3 regions of the Nonomuraea sp. NPDC050310 genome follow, and region 1 is predicted to be linked to each of the others. Evidence: riboswitches for the same ligand, from Rfam matches in the RefSeq annotation. Region 1 holds a riboswitch; each other region holds the start of a gene.
What was found. Region 1 has a riboswitch for glycine ahead of gcvT (glycine cleavage system aminomethyltransferase GcvT). Riboswitches for the same ligand answer to the same signal wherever they lie in the genome.
Positions count from the first base shown of each region.

Region 2: another riboswitch for glycine. It lies ahead of gcvP (aminomethyl-transferring glycine dehydrogenase); the one in region 1 lies ahead of gcvT (glycine cleavage system aminomethyltransferase GcvT).
Region 3: another riboswitch for glycine. It lies ahead of glyA (serine hydroxymethyltransferase); the one in region 1 lies ahead of gcvT (glycine cleavage system aminomethyltransferase GcvT).

Region 1 covers NZ_JBFAKP010000001.1:1,108,416-1,113,569, forward strand. Annotated here, with positions in the region: gene AB0I67_RS05280 (hypothetical protein) at 1-182, opposite strand, end outside; gene AB0I67_RS05285 (L-serine ammonia-lyase) at 241-1,617, opposite strand; gene gcvH (glycine cleavage system protein GcvH) at 1,681-2,070, opposite strand; gene gcvT (glycine cleavage system aminomethyltransferase GcvT) at 2,067-3,152, opposite strand; glycine riboswitch at 3,291-3,388, opposite strand; gene AB0I67_RS05300 (M28 family peptidase) at 3,624-5,154, opposite strand, start outside.
Region 2 covers NZ_JBFAKP010000018.1:30,607-35,760, forward strand. Annotated here, with positions in the region: gene AB0I67_RS31685 (hypothetical protein) at 1-567, opposite strand, end outside; gene gcvP (aminomethyl-transferring glycine dehydrogenase) at 731-3,559, opposite strand; glycine riboswitch at 3,700-3,792, opposite strand; gene AB0I67_RS31695 (MerR family transcriptional regulator) at 3,817-4,440, opposite strand; gene AB0I67_RS31700 (bifunctional nuclease family protein) at 4,586-5,056, opposite strand; gene AB0I67_RS31705 (MerR family transcriptional regulator) at 5,148-5,154, opposite strand, start outside.
Region 3 covers NZ_JBFAKP010000013.1:115,062-120,215, forward strand. Annotated here, with positions in the region: gene AB0I67_RS27315 (propionyl-CoA synthetase) at 1-1,283, shown strand, start outside; gene glyA (serine hydroxymethyltransferase) at 1,438-2,685, opposite strand; glycine riboswitch at 2,805-2,892, opposite strand; gene AB0I67_RS27325 (polysaccharide lyase 8 family protein) at 2,971-4,989, shown strand; gene AB0I67_RS27330 (hypothetical protein) at 5,039-5,154, opposite strand, start outside.

The sequences.
Region 1 (5,154 bases):
TCAGCGGCGAGTTCGTCCCGAGTGAATGTCCGCACGGCGCCGGGATGGGCGGCATTCTCCATGATGGCGCGCATCGCCTGCTGGCGACCGATCTCACGGCGCAACCGTCGGACCTCGGCCTTGAGGGCCTCGTACTCGTCACGAGGGATGGTGATGACCTCATCGTGCTGGTGCGCCGTCATGCTCCCCACGCTACCCGCTTGCGACGACAGATTCCGGGCGCACCAGCCAAGCAGGAGATCAGCACTCGATGACGTTGACCGCGAGGCCGCCGCGGGAGGTCTCCTTGTACTTGTCGAGCATGTCCCGGCCGGTGTCGCGCATGGTTTTGATCGCCTTGTCCAGGGAGACGAAGTGTTTGCCGTCGCCGCGCAGGGCGATGCGGGCGGCGGTGATGGCCTTGATGGAGGCCACGGCGTTCCGCTCGATGCAGGGGATCTGGACGAGGCCGCCGATGGGGTCGCAGGTGAGGCCGAGGTTGTGCTCGATGCCGATCTCGGCGGCGTTCTCGACCTGCTCGGGGGTGCCGCCCAGCACCTCGGTGAGGCCGGCGGCGGCCATGGAGCAGGCCGAGCCGACCTCGCCCTGGCAGCCGACCTCGGCGCCGGAGATGGAGGCGTTCTCCTTGAACAGCACGCCGATGGCGGCGGCGGTGAGCAGGAAGCGCACCACTCCGGCGTCGTCGGCGCCCGGGACGAAGCGCGAGTAGTAGGTGAGGACCGCCGGGATGATGCCGGCGGCGCCGTTGGTGGGGGCGGTGACGATCCGGCCGCCGGCGGCGTTCTCCTCGTTGACGGCCAGGGCGAACAGGCCGACCCAGTCCATGGTCTGGAGCGGGTCGTGCGAGGGCGTCTCGGCCTGGAGGCGGCGGTGGAGCTGGTGCGCGCGACGCCTGACCTTGAGGCCGCCGGGCAGGACGCCCTCCTTGCCGATGCCGCGGCGCACGCACTCGGACATCACGTGCCAGATGTCGAGCAGCTTGGCGCGGATCTCGGCCTCGGTGCGGCCGAAGGCCTTCTCGTTCTCCATCATCAGCCCGGAGATGGACAGCCCGGTCTCCGAGCACTGGGCGAGCAGCTCGGCCGCGGTGCTGAAGGGGTACGGCAGAGCCGTGTCGTCGGGCTTGATGCGGTCGGCGCCGGTGGCGTTCTCGTCCACGACGAAGCCGCCGCCGACGGAGTAATAGACCTTCTCCCGCAGCACGTCGCCGTTGGCGGCGTAGGCGGTGAAGCGCATGCCGTTGGGGTGGCCCGGCAGCGAGATCTTGCGTTCGAAGACGAGGTCCTCGCCGACGACGAAGGGGATGGTGTGCGTGCCGTACAGGTCGATCTTGCCGGAGGCGCGCATCTGGGCCAGGCGCTCGTCCACGGTGTCGACGTCGACCAGTTCGGGCTTCTCGCCGGACAGGCCCAGGAGCACGGCCTTGTCGCTGCCGTGGCCCTTGCCGGTCAGGCCGAGCGAGCCGTACAGGATGGCTTCGACCCGGGCGACGTCCGGCAGGAGGCCGTCGGCGTCGAGGCCACGGGCGAACTTGTGCGCGGCGGCCATGGGCCCGCCGGTGTGCGAGCTCGACGGACCGATGCCGATCTTGAAGAGGTCGAAGACGCTGATCGCCATTGACTTGCGCCTTTCACGATAAAAGGGGTACCGGGGCTCCGGACGAAGCCCCGGCCGGGAAGATCAGGACTCGCCGGAGGTGAGGGCGGTGTACTCCTCGGCGGACAGCAGGTCCTCCGCGTCGCCCTCCAGGCGGACGCGGAACATCCAGCCCTCGCCGTACGGGTCGCTGTTGACCAGGTCGGGCTTCTCCACGACGGCCTGGTTGACCTCGACCACCTCGCCGCTCACCGGGGCGTAGATCTCGCTCACCGACTTGGTGGACTCCACCTCGCCGATGGAGTCGCCCGCCTCGACGGTGGCGCCGGCCTCGGGAAGCTGCACGTAGACGACGTCACCAAGGGCCTCCGCGGCGTAGGCGGTGACGCCCACGGTCACGGTGCGGCCGTCGTCCAGGCCCGCGACCCACTCGTGCTCTTTGGTGTAGTTCAGGTCGTCAGGGATGTTGCTCACTTGTTCCTCCTGTAGAAAGGCAGCTCAACCAGGTCCATAGGCTCTTGGCTGCCCCGGATGTCGACGGCTAGGCCGCCGGTGACGCCGGTGTCGACGTAGGCCATCGCGATCGGCTTGCCCAGGGTGGGCGAAGGGGCGCCGCTGGTGACCTCGCCGACGACCTGACCTCCGGCGACGACCGGGAACCCGTGGCGCGGGATCCGGCGGCCCTGGGCGACCAGGCCGACGAGGCGGCGCTTGGGCTCGCTCTCGCGGAGCGGTTCAAGCGCGGCCTTGCCGACGAAGTCGCCGGGCTTGTCGAATTTCACCACTCGGCCGAGGCCGGCGTCGAACGGGGTCAGGTCGGCGCTGAGCTCGTTGCCGTACAGCGGCATGCCGGCTTCGAGGCGGAGGGTGTCGCGGCACGACAGGCCTGCGGGAATCATCCCGTACGGCTCGCCCGCCTTCATCAGCTCCTGCCAGAGCGCGACCGCGTCGGCGTTGCGGACGAAGAGCTCGAACCCGTCCTCGCCGGTGTAGCCCGTGCGGGCGATGAGCGCCTCGGCCCCGGCGACCGTGCCGGGCAGGCCGGCGTAGTACTTCAGGCCCGCGAGGTCGGCGTCGGTGAGCTGGGCGAGGATCTCCTGGGCCCGCGGCCCCTGGACGGCGATGAGCGCGTAGGCGTCGGAGCGGTCGTCCACGTCGGCGTCGAACCCGCCGGCCCGGTGGCGGAGCTGCTCGGCGACCATGAGGTAGTTGGAGGCGTTGGCGACGACCATGAACTCCTGGTCGGCCAGCCGGTAGACGATCAGGTCGTCGAGCACGCCGCCCTCGGCGTTGACGATCATCGTGTAGCGGGCGCGGCCCGGGACGAGCGCGGACAGGTGCCCCACCAGGGCGTAGTCCAGCAGCTCGCCGGCCTGCGGCCCGGTCACGTAGATCTCCCCCATGTGGGAGAGGTCGAACAGGCCGGCGGCCTCGCGCACGGCCCGGTGCTCGGCCGACTCGCTCCCGTAGCGCAGCGGCATGAGCCAGCCGGCGAAGTCGGTGAGGGTGGCGCCGAGACTCTCGTGGACGTCTCGCAACGGTGTGGGTCGTGCCATGTGTTCGCACCTCAGAGGCAGGGTCGGATGCCAGGATCCTCCCCCTCTGTCATGATGCCTGAGAGTTTCGCCTGGATGTTTGCCCAGACTTTCACCTTCGGCGAGGCGGCTTTCCCGGCCTGCTTTCCAGAGGTCACCCTGGCCCGTACGGTCCTTTGCCTTGAGAGGTTCGCGGGGAGGGCTTGCTCCTTCAGGGGCCCTGACCGGATGTCAGGGCTCTCTCCCGCACGGGTTCATCGGTGTCGCCTTCAGCCTAGTGGGCGGGACACCCTCTGCGAAACCCGCAAGAACCGCCTGCCGTACCACGAGAAGAAAGGTGGACGAGGGGCGGGCTCCGGCCTGGTCACCCTCAGGCCTGTCGCGCGGCCGCCCGGGTAGCCCCGGTCCCAGCTCGGCCGGCGCGAGCCGTACCCCTCGTCCACCTGCTTGACCGCGTGACCACAAACCCCCAGCCGTGGCCACGCGGGGTTCTCAGATGCGCTGCCAGAGCGCCGGGACGTTCGGCGGCTCCCATCCGGGCAGGGCGGTGTGGCCCTGCAGGCAGCGGTAGCTGACGCCCTGGTAGGTCACCGTGGCGCCGGCCGCGTAGACGGTGTAGGCCGACCAGGTCGTCTCGCCCCCGCCGCCGCCGACGGTCAGCGAGAAGCTCGCCGAGCGGTCGGAGTTGCCGCGCAGGGTGATCTGGTGGGTCCCGGCCGGGGTGCCGGCCGCGACGGCGATCGTCACGGTGGCGGACTGGCCGGACTGGATCTGGACCGGGCTGAAGGAGACGGTCACGCCGGAGGGGGCGCCGGTGGCGGTCAGGCTGACCGGCTTGGCGTTCCCGCTGGTGACCGTGGTGTTCAGGGTCGCGGTCGTGCTCTGGCCCGGCTGGACGGTGGCCGAGGACGGGCTGACCGCCATCGAGTAGTCGTCACCGGTCGGGGTGCCGACGACCAGCGTGAAGGTCGCCGTCTTGGTGGAGTTGCCGCGCAGGGTGATCGGGTAGGTCCCGGCCGCGGTGCCGGCGCCGGCGGCGACGGTCACGGTGGCGGACTGGCCCGACTGGATCTGCGCCGGGCTGAAGGAGACGGTCACACCGGAGGGGGCGCCGGTGGCGGTCAGGCTGACCGGCTGGGCGCTGCCGCTGGTGATCGTCGTGGAGACGGTGGCGGTGGTGCTCTGGCCGGGCTGGACGGTCGCCGAGGACGGGCTGACCGCCATCGAGAAGTCGTTGCCGGGCTGCGAGGTCACCGCGAGCTGCCACAGGACGTGCGCGGCCGCGTCGGCGTTGCGGTCCAGGGCGGTGGTGTTGACGTTGGCCGGCCAGGTGTCGCACGCCGAGTGGTAGCAGCGGTCGAAGGACTGGTTGGCCTGGCCGCCCCACTTGGCCGCCTGGGCGGCGCTCTTGCGCTCGCTGGCGCCGGTGAAGACGCCGCCGACCCGCACGCCGGCGTTCTTGAACGAGGCGTGGTCGCTGCGGCCGTCGCCGATCCGCTCCGGCTCGGTCTGGATGCCGAGCGTGGCGTAGTAGTCGTTGAACAGGCGCTGCAACTGGGTGTCGTCGTCGTAGACGAAGTAGCCCGGGTTGGGCGAGCCGGTCATGTCGAAGTTGAGGTAGGCCTCGACGCCGGAGGCGCCGCCGTTCTGGACGTAGTACCGCGAGCCGACGAGACCCGACTCCTCGGCGCCCCACCAGCCGAAACGCACGTGCTTGCCGAGCGTCGGCCGCTGGGCGGCGACGGCGAGCGCGACCTCCAGCAGGGAGGCCGAGCCGGTGCCGTTGTCGTTGATGCCGGGGCCGGAGGTGACGCTGTCCAGGTGGGCGCCGAGCATGATGGTCGGGCTGGCGGGTCCCTGGGGCCAGTCGGCGATGAGGTTGCTGCCGCCGCTGAAGTTCTGGACGCGGGTGGTGTACCCGGCGGCGTCGAGCTTGCCCTTGATGTAGTTGAGCGAGGCGGTGTAGCCGGGCCGGCCGGAGGCGCGGTTGCCCCCGTTGGCCTGGGCGATCGACTGGAGCTGG
Region 2 (5,154 bases), on a different contig from region 1:
GATCCCGAGCCGGACCCGCACCTGCGCGGCGGCCACCTCGTCGCACACCTCCAGCGTCTCCTCCAGCACCGCCACGGCCTCCTCGGGCTCGCCACGGGCCAGCAGGAGGTCGGCGAGCTGCTGGGCGGCGCTGATCGGCCCACCGGCCGCCAGGGCCCCGCGCAGGTGCGCCTCGGCCTCCTCGTCGCTCTCGGCGAGCCGGGCCAGGGCGAGGTGCGCCACGGGCAGGTAGGCGGCCGTGCCGAGCCCGAGGACGGCCTGCCACGCGCCCCGGGCCTGCTCGTCGAGCCCTTCGCGCTCGAAGCCCTGGGCGAGGTGGCAGGCGGCCTGGGCGGCGTACTCGGGGTGTCCGGTGGCCAGGGCGGAGCGGGCGGCGTTGCGCGCGCCCCGGACATCGCCCTGCTCGTCCAGCACCACGGCGAGCCCGACCGCCGCCTGGGCGCGGTCGGGCGCCTCGGGGTCGGAGGCCAGTCCGGTGAGGATGGCGGCGGCTCCGCCGAGATCGCCTTCCTCGGCCAGCCGCCGGGCGGTGTCGAGGGGTGAGGCGTCGAGCTCCTGGGGGGTCAACGAAACTCCTTCGCGTCTTCACGAGGCTGCCCCCGAGCCTAACGATTCCCGGCGATCACGTCGCGCGACTCGACGCGCGGGGTCTCACCGAGCCCGGCCCGGACGCGAGAGAGCCCGCCCCGGCCGGAGAACGGCCGGAGCGGGCTCCGTCACCCGAGCGGGATCAGTCCTCGTAGGCCTCCAGCGGCGGGCAGGCGCACACCAGGTTGCGGTCGCCGTAGGCCTGGTCGATGCGGCGGACCGGCACCCAGTACTTGTTCTCCCGCAGCGAGCGCACCGGGTAGGCCGCCTCGCTGCGCGAGTACGGGTGGGTCCACTCGTCGGCGGTGACCGACTCGGCGGTGTGCGGGGCGTTGCGCAGCGGGTTGTCGGTGCGGTCGTAGCCGCCGTCGGCCACCCGCGAGATCTCCTGGCGGATGGCGATCATCGCGTCCACGAAGCGGTCGAGCTCGGCGAGGTTCTCGCTCTCGGTCGGCTCGATCATCAGCGTGCCGGCCACCGGGAAGGACATGGTCGGCGCGTGGAAGCCGTAGTCGATGAGGCGCTTGGCCACGTCGTCCACGGTGACGCCGGTCTCCTTGGTGATCTGCCGCAGGTCGACGATGCACTCGTGGGCGACCAGCCCGCCCCGGCCGGTGTAGAGCACCGGGTAGTGCGGGGCCAGCCGGCGGGCGAGGTAGTTGGCCGACAGGATGGCCTGCTCGGTGGCGGCGCGCAGGCCGTCGCCGCCCATCATCCGGACGTAGGCCCAGGAGATCGGCAGGATGCCCGCCGAGCCGTACGGCGCGGCGGAGACGGGACCGACCGCCGAGCCCTCGCGCAGCGGGTGGCCGGGCAGGTAGGCGGCCAGGTGGGCGCGGACGGCGACCGGGCCGACGCCGGGGCCGCCGCCGCCGTGCGGGATGCAGAAGGTCTTGTGCAGGTTGAGGTGGGACACGTCGGCGCCGAACTCGCCCGGCTTGGCGAGGCCGACCAGCGCGTTGAGGTTGGCGCCGTCGACGTAGACCTGGCCGCCGGCCTCGTGGACCTTGGCGCAGACCTCGGTGATGGTCTCCTCGTACACGCCGTGCGTGGACGGGTAGGTCACCATGATCGCGGCCAGCTTGTCCGCGTGCTTGGCGATCTTGGCGTCGAGGTCGGCCAGGTCGACGTTGCCGTCGTCGTCGCAGGCGACCACGACGACGCGCATGCCGGCCATGACCGCGCTGGCCGCGTTGGTGCCGTGCGCCGAGGACGGGATGAGGCAGACGTCGCGCTCGGCGTCGCCGTTGGCGCGGTGGTAGGCGCGGATGGCCAGCAGGCCGGCGAACTCGCCCTGCGAGCCGGCGTTGGGCTGGATGGAGACGGCGTCGTAGCCGGTCACCTCGGCCAGCCAGCTCTCCAGGGTCTCGATCAGCTCCCGGTAGCCCTCGGACTGCTCCTCGGGCGCGTAGGGGTGGATGCCGGCGAACTCCGGCCAGGTGATCGGCTCCATCTCGGTGGTGGCGTTGAGCTTCATCGTGCACGAGCCCAGCGGGATCATCGAGCGGTCGAGCGCGATGTCCTTGTCCTGGAGCCGGCGCAGGTAGCGCAGCATCGAGGTCTCGGAGCGGTGGGTGTGGAAGACCGGGTGGGTGAGGTAGTCGTCGGTGCGCAGCAGCGCCTCGGGCAGCGCGGTGAGCTCCTCGCCGGCGGCGGGCGCCTCGATCGGCAGGCCGAGCGCGGCGGAGAAGGACTCCAGCACCTTGGCGACCTCGGCCGGGCCCGTCTTCTCGTCGCAGGCGACGGTGACGCGGTCGGCGTCGACCTGCCACAGGTTGACGCCGCGCGAGAGCGCCTCGGCGACGACCGCGGCGGCCTTGCCCGGCACCGAGGCGGTGACGGTGTCGAAGTAGTGCTCGGTCACCGGGACGCCGGCGCCGGACAGTGCGTGGCCGATCGCGGCGGCCTGGGCGTGCACGCGCGAGGCGATCCGGCGCAGCCCCTCGGGGCCGTGGTAGACGGCGTACATGCCGGCGATGACGGCCAGGAGCACCTGCGCGGTGCAGATGTTGCTGGTGGCCTTCTCGCGGCGGATGTGCTGCTCGCGGGTCTGCAGGGCCAGCCGGTAGGCCGGGTCGCCGTCGGTGTCGACCGAGACGCCCACCAGGCGGCCGGGCATCTGCCGCTGCAGGCCCTCGCGCACGGCCATGTAGGCGGCGTGCGGGCCGCCGAAGCCGAACGGCACGCCGAAGCGCTGCGAGGAGCCGATCGCGATGTCGGCGCCGAGCGAGCCGGGCGAGGCGATGAGGGTCAGGGCCAGCAGGTCGGCGGCGGCGACGACCTGCGCGCCGAGCTCGTGGGCCCGCTCGGCCACGGCGCGGAAGTCACGCACGGCGCCGGTGGCGCCGGGGTACTGGACCAGCACGCCGAAGCACTCCGGCAGCTCCTGGTCGAGGCGCTGGAAGACCAGCTCGATGCCGAGCGGCTCGGCGCGGGTGGCCAGCACCGCCTTGGTCTGCGGCAGCACGTCGTTGTCGACCACGAAGACGTTGCTCTTGGCCTTGCCGGCCCGGCGGGCCAGGGTCATCGCCTCGGCGGCGGCCGTCCCCTCGTCCAGCAGGGAGGCGCCCGCGACGTCGAGGCCGGTGAGGTCGGAGACCACGGTCTGGAAGTTGAGCAGCGCCTCGAGGCGGCCCTGCGAGATCTCCGGCTGGTAGGGCGTGTAGGCGGTGTACCAGCCCGGGTTCTCCAGCAGGTTGCGGCGGATGACCGCCGGGGTGACCGTGTCGTAGTAGCCCAGGCCGATCATGCTGGTCAGGACCTGGTTGCGATCGGCCAGGGCGCGCAGTTCGCCGATGACCTCGATCTCGCTCGCCGCGGCGGGCAGCTTGAGCGCGTCCTTGGCCCGGATCGCTTCCGGTACGGCTACCGCGACCAGATCCGCGACGGACTCGAAGCCCACGGCCTCCAGCATGCGCTGCTGCTCGGCGTCGGACGGGCCGATGTGACGGCTGGAGAAAAGCTCAGACATGAAGGGTGCCTCCTGGAGACAGCGCGCAGGCGGGTGCCGAGTCTCCCCCTCTGTCATCGCAACCTGAGAGCTTCACTCCCGAGGGAGCTTTCACCGTCGGTGAGACGCGCCTGGCGGGCGCGCCTGCTTTCCAGAGTCGCCTCGCCCGAGCGGTACCGGGTGCCTGAGAGATTCCGGGGAGGGTTGCTCCTTCGGCGCCCCACAGTTGCTGGGGACTCTCCCGCACGGGGTCGAAAGCTTCGCTGCCCAGATTACCCTCAGCCAATCCTCCGCGCACGTCGGCGCTGTGCGAGTTCGTCAGCCGGGTGGCCGGCCGAGGCGTTGCCGTCCTCGGCCGCCGTGGGTTCCCCCGGCAGCTCCGCGAGCGATCCCTCGACTTCCCGCCACACGCGGCCCAGCGCGATGCCGAACACGCCCTGACCGCCCTGGAGCAGGTCGATGACCTCGTCGGCGGAGGTGCACTCGTAGACGCTCACCCCGTCGCTCATCAGCGTGATCTGGGCCAGGTCGGCCACGCCGCGGTCGCGCAGGTGCTGCACGGCCGTGCGGATCTGCTGGAGCGAGACTCCGGTGTCGAGCAGCCGCTTGACCACCTTGAGCACCAAGATGTCGCGGAAGCTGTACAGGCGCTGGGAGCCCGAGCCGTGCGCGGCTCTTATCGTCGGCTCCACCAGACCCGTGCGCGCCCAGTAGTCGAGCTGCCTGTAGGTGATGCCGGCCGCCGCACAGGCCGTAGGGCCGCGGTAGCCGAGGTTGCCAGGCTGGGAGGCGGGCTCTTGGTCGAAGAGCAGCCCCTGTTCACCGGCACGCTGGCGCGCGTCCTCGCGCCGGGCCGGATCTTCCTGGCCGGCCCTGTTTCCCTCGCCGCTGCTGACCGCCACGCGGACCTCCGGCTTTCTCTCATCCCGCGGCCTGATCTGGGGGTTCTTCGGGCGACCGCGGGTTTCACTTGCACCGTAGGACCGTGACCATGCTCAGTCAACGATCCGCCCCGGCGAGTCGTGAAGCGTAAATGCTCTTATATAGCTACCCCGCGCGGCCGAAGTCCTCGGGCGTGATCTGGTCAAGGAACTCCCTGAACTTCTCCACCTCGTCCTCCTGGTCGTCGGGGATGACGACACCGGCTTCCTGGACGACTTCCTCGCTGGCGTAGATGCGCGCTCCGGTGCGCAGGGCGAGGGCGATGGAGTCGGACGGGCGGGCGCTGACCTCGACGCCGTTGGAGAAGACCAGGTCGGCGAAGAAGATGCCGTCACGCAGGGCGACGATGTTGACCGCGCGCAGGCTGACGCCGAGGGCGCTGAGCACGTCGCGGAACAGGTCGTGGGTGAGCGGCCTGGGCGGCGGCTCCTCCGCGGAGGCGAGCGCGATCGCCTGCGCTTCTGTCATTCCTATCCAAATAGGCAGGAATCGGTCACCACTCGCCTCCTTGAGCAGAACGATCGGCTGATTGGTGGGCATTTCAACGCGAACGCCCACTACTTCCATCTGCACCACGGGCTGCTCCGAAATCCGAAATGGCGACTGAAAAGCGAGCGACAGGCTCTTCCAACGTAACACCCGCAAGGCCCGGAATGTGCCCGATGCCTCAGCCG
Region 3 (5,154 bases), on a different contig from region 1:
TCCTGCAGCGCCCGCAGTGCGAGGCGGCCATGGGCGAGGGCGACCTCGACTGGGCCACCGCCGTGGCCGGGGCCGAGCCGGCCGGCTGCGAGTGGGTGGCGGCGACCGACCCGCTCTACATCCTCTACACCTCGGGCACGACCGGCATGCCGAAGGGCATCGTGCGCGACAACGGCGGCCACGCGGTGGCCCTGCACTGGAGCATGGCCGCCGTCTACGACACCGGGCCCGGCGAGGTCTTCTGGGCCGCCTCCGACGTGGGCTGGGTCGTCGGGCACTCCTACATCGTCTACGCGCCGCTGCTGGCCGGCTGCACGACCGTGCTGTACGAGGGCAAGCCGGTCGGCACGCCCGACGCCGGGGCGTTCTGGCGGGTGGCGGGGGAGTACGGCGTCAAGACGCTGTTCACCGCGCCGACCGCGATCCGCGCGATCAAGAAGGAGGACCCGAACGGCGACCTGGTGAAGGACCACGGCCTGCGCTACCTGTTCCTGGCGGGGGAGCGGCTCGACCCGGACACCTACCACTGGGCCTCCGACCTGCTGGGCGTCCCGGTGATCGACCACTGGTGGCAGACCGAGACCGGCTGGCCGGTCGCGGCCAACTGCATGGGACTCGAACCGCTGCCGCCCAAGCCCGGCTCGCCGACCGTGCCGGTGCCCGGCTACGACGTGCGGGTGCTGGACGAGAACGGCGCGGAGTGCCCGCCCGGGGTCGAGGGCGCCATCGTGGTACGGCTGCCGCTGCCGCCGGGCACGCTGCCCACGCTCTACCGCGATCACGACCGCTTCGAGTCGGCCTACCTGGCCCGCTACCCGGGCTACTACCTCACCGGCGACGGCGGCCACCTGGACGCCGACGGCTACCTGTTCGTCATGGGCCGCACCGACGACGTGATCAACGTGGCCGGCCACCGGTTGTCCACCGGGGCGATGGAGGAGGTCGTCGCCACCCACCCCGACGTCGCCGAGTGCGCGGTCATCGGCGTGGCCGACGAGCTCAAGGGCCAGGTCCCGGCTGGCTTCGTGGTGCTCAAGAGCGGGACGGCGCGGCCCGCGGCGGAGATCGAGGCCGAGCTGGTGGCGCTGGTGCGCGAGCGCATCGGCCCGGTCGCGGCCTTCCGGCGGGTCAGCGTGGTCGCCCGGCTGCCCAAGACCCGGTCGGGCAAGATCCTGCGGGGCACGATGCGGGCCATCGCCGACGGCAGGACCTACCGGCCGCCGTCCACGATCGAGGACCCGGCGGTGCTGGCCGAGATCGAGCGGGCGCTCAGGTCCGGCTGAAGGCGGTGTCCCGGTCGTGGGGGGACACCGCCGTCAACCGGAGCAGGATGAACATCGGGGGCGCTGAGCGCGGCGGTGGCCACGCTCCCCGCCCCTGATGTGCTCATGTCCGGATTCCTATCCCCGCTTGGGTCAAGCTAGGGCAGGTGAACGGTCACAGCTCCGGGTAGAGCGGCCTCCGCTGGGCCAGTTGGGCCACCTTGGCCCGCAGCCGGGTGCGCGCGGGCGGGTTGAGGTCGGGGCGCAGCGCCTCGGCGATGACCTCGGCCACCTCGGTGAAGTCCCGGGCGTCGAAGCCGCGGGCGGCCAGCGCGGGGGTGCCGATGCGCAGCCCGGAGCTGACCATCGGCGGGCGCGGGTCGAACGGCACGGCGTTGCGGTTGACCGTGACGCCGATGGAGTGCAGCCGGTCCTCGGCCTGCTTGCCGTCCAGGACCGACTCGCGCAGGTCGACCAGCACCAGGTGCACGTCGGTGCCGCCGGTGACCAGGCGGTGCCCGGCGCCGGTGAGCGTGGCGGCCAGGATGCGGGCGCCCTCCAGCGTGCGCTCCTGCCGCTCGCGGAACTCGGGGGTGGCGGCGAGCTTGAAGGCGACCGCCTTGGCCGCGACGACGTGCTCCAGCGGGCCGCCCTGCTGGCCGGGGAAGACCGCGGAGTCGATCTTCTTGGCCAGCTCGGCGGTGGACAGGATGACGCCGCCGCGCGGGCCGCCGAGCGTCTTGTGCGTGGTCGTGGTGACGACGTCGGCGTGCGGCACCGGGCTGGGGTGCAGCCCGGCGGCGACCAGGCCGGCGAAGTGCGCCATGTCCACCATGAGCCGGGCGCCGACCAGGTCGGCGATCCGGCGGAATTCGGCGAAGTCGAGGTGGCGCGGGTAGGCCGACCAGCCGGCGACGATCAGGCTGGGCCGGTGCTCCAGGGCCAGCTTCTCGACCTCGGCCATGTCCACCCGGTTGTCGCTCTCCGAGACGTGGTAGGCCACGGCGTTGTAGAGCTTGCCGGAGAAGTTGAGCCGCATGCCGTGCGTCAGGTGGCCGCCGTGCGCGAGGTCGAGGCCGAGGATGGTGTCGCCCGGCGTGATCAGCGCGTGCATGGCGGCGGCGTTGGCCTGCGCGCCGGAGTGCGGCTGCACGTTGGCGTGCTCGGCGCCGAACAGCGCCTTGACGCGGTCGATCGCGAGCTGCTCGACGACGTCCACGTGCTCGCAGCCGCCGTAGTAGCGGCGGCCGGGGTAGCCCTCGGCGTACTTGTTGGTGAGGGTGCTGCCTTGCGCCTGCATGACCGCGACCGGTGCGAAGTTCTCGGAGGCGATCATCTCCAGGGTGGTGCGCTGGCGGTCGAGTTCGGCGTCCAGCGCCGCCGCGATCTCGGGGTCGACCGCGGACAGGGGTGCGTCGAGCATGAGGCTCCTCACGTAGCCGTAGGGCCTCCCCCTCTGTCATAGGCCTGAGAGATTCACCGCGCTTGCGTGCGGTTTGCCCCGTGGGCGAGACGCCGGGTGCGCCTCTTTCCAGAGTTCGCCTCCTCCACGCGGTCTTGGGCCTGAGAGTTTCCGGGGAGGTTTGCTCCTTCGGCGTCCACAGCCTGTGGACTCTCCCGCGCGGGATCATGGGCTTATGCAGTTGTCCAGGTCAGGACATTAGGTACGGCTCCGCCCGCGTGTCAACAAGTCGCGGATAATCACCTTGTGTCCCCCCTCTCGCGGCGCGCACTGGCCAGGCTGGGCAGCCTCGCCGCGCTCGGCACGCTGGCCACGCTCCTCCCGGCCCGGCCCGCCCACACGCCCGACGCCACCTTCCCGTTGTTGCGTCGCCGCTGGCGGGAGGTGACGGCGGTGCCGTACGCGGGGAGGGTGGAACAGGCGGCGGCCGGGCACCGGGCGAGCATGCGGCCCGCCCGCGGCGGGCTCTGGGCCGACCTGCCCTACCCGTCGCTCGACGACACGCCCGCGCGGCTGCAGACGATGGCCAGGGCGCACGCGATCACCGGCGATCCCGGCCTGGCCGAGGCGACCGCCGAGGGCCTGGCCCACTACGTGCGGCACGTCTACGCCGAGGGCGCCGAGCCGGTCGGCAACTGGTGGGACTGGGAGATCGGGGTCCCGCGCAAGCTGCTGGACGCCGCCGTGCTCATCGGCTCGCGCGACCGGGCCCTGGCCGAGGCGGTGCGGCACTTCGTGCCGGACGACCGGCTGGCGGCCTACCGGGGGCGGAGCACGGGCGCCAACCGGGTGGACCTGTGCCTGGTCCGGCTGCTGCGCGCGATCGTGGTGGAGGAGCCGGACGAGGTGCGGCGGGCGGCCGAGGCGCTGACGCCGGTCTTCCGCTACGTCGAGAAGGGCGACGGGTTCTACCGCGACGGGTCCTTCCTCCAGCACACCACCATCCCCTACCAGGGCGGCTACGGGGCGGTGCTGCTCTCCGGGGCGGCGATCATGCTGGCGCTGGTGCGCGGCACGCCGTGGGAGGTGGACGGGCGGTTCCTGTTCGACCAGGTGGAGCGCAGCTTCGCGCCCTTCGTGCTGGACGGGCTGTGCATGGACCTGGTCAGCGGCCGGGGGATCGCGCGCCGGCCGTACGGTGACCACCGGCGCGGCCAGGCCATCGCCTCGGCCGTCCTGCTGCTCGGCGAGTCGGCGCCGGCGGCGGAGCGGGCCCGCTGGCGGTCGCTGGTGAAGGGCTGGGCGGAGCGGGGCGGCTACCGGGCGGGGTTCGAGGACCTGCTGGCCGACGCGAGCGTGCCCGCGGCCCCCGAGCCGGTGGGGCACCGGCTGTTCCCGATGAGCGCCCGCGCGGTGCACCGCCGGCCGGGCTGGACCGCGGCGCTCAGCATGTCCTCCCACCGGATCGGGCACTACGAGCACGGCAACGGCGAGAACCTGCGCGGCTGGCACACCGGCTCCGGGATGCTCTACTGGTGGGCCGCCGGGCAGCGCGACCACTACTCCGACTTCTGGCACACCGTCGACCCCTACCGGCTGCCCGGCACGACCGTCTCGACCCGGCGGCTGGCCGACGGGGCGGGCCGCGGCTGGGGCGACACGCGCACGAAGTGGCGCTGGGTGGGCGGGGCGAGCGACGGCACCTACGCGATCGTGGGGCAGCACCTGGCCGGGCTGGGCAGCACGCTGGAGGCGTTCAAGGCGTGGGTCTTCCTCGACGAGGCGGTGGTCTGCCTGGGGGCGGGCATCACGTGCTCGGACGGGGTGGCCGTGGAGACCGTGGTGGACAACCGGCGCTCGGCGGCGCAGCCGGCCGAGGGGGCGGGGTGGGCGCACCTGGCGGGGCACGCCGGGTACCTGGGCGAAGGCTTCCGCACTGCCGGGGAGCGGGGGTATCGCACGTTCTGGTTCGACCACGGCGTCGACCCGCGTGGGGCGGGCTATCGGTACGTGTTGCTGCCCGGGGCCTCCGAGGCCCGCACGCGGGAACTGGCCGGGCTCGGCTGGCTGGAGGTGCCGGCGAACACCGACGCCCAGCAGGCGGTGCGGGTCCCGGCGCTCGGGCTCACCGCGGTCGCCTTCTGGCAACCGGGGACGGCCGGCGGCATCACGGCCTCGGGGCCCTGCGCGGTGCTGCTCCGGGGCGGGCGGCTCACCGTCGCCGATCCGCGGGACGAGCTCGCCGAGCTGACCGTCACGGTGGACGGCCGCGACCTCACCTTTCCCCGGCCCGGCCCGGGCGGCGCCACCGTCGACCTGACCTGAAGAGCCGGTACGGCACGCGGTCGCGGGCCGTACTGGTCCCCCTCAGCCGTCAATAGGTGTCGTGGCGAACCTGATCGGCCTGATCGCGGGCCTCCTCCTGGCCGCTCTGGCCGCTCTGTGCGTAGCCCTCGCCGGGCTGGGGGCGGGGGGCCCGCTCCTCCTGCT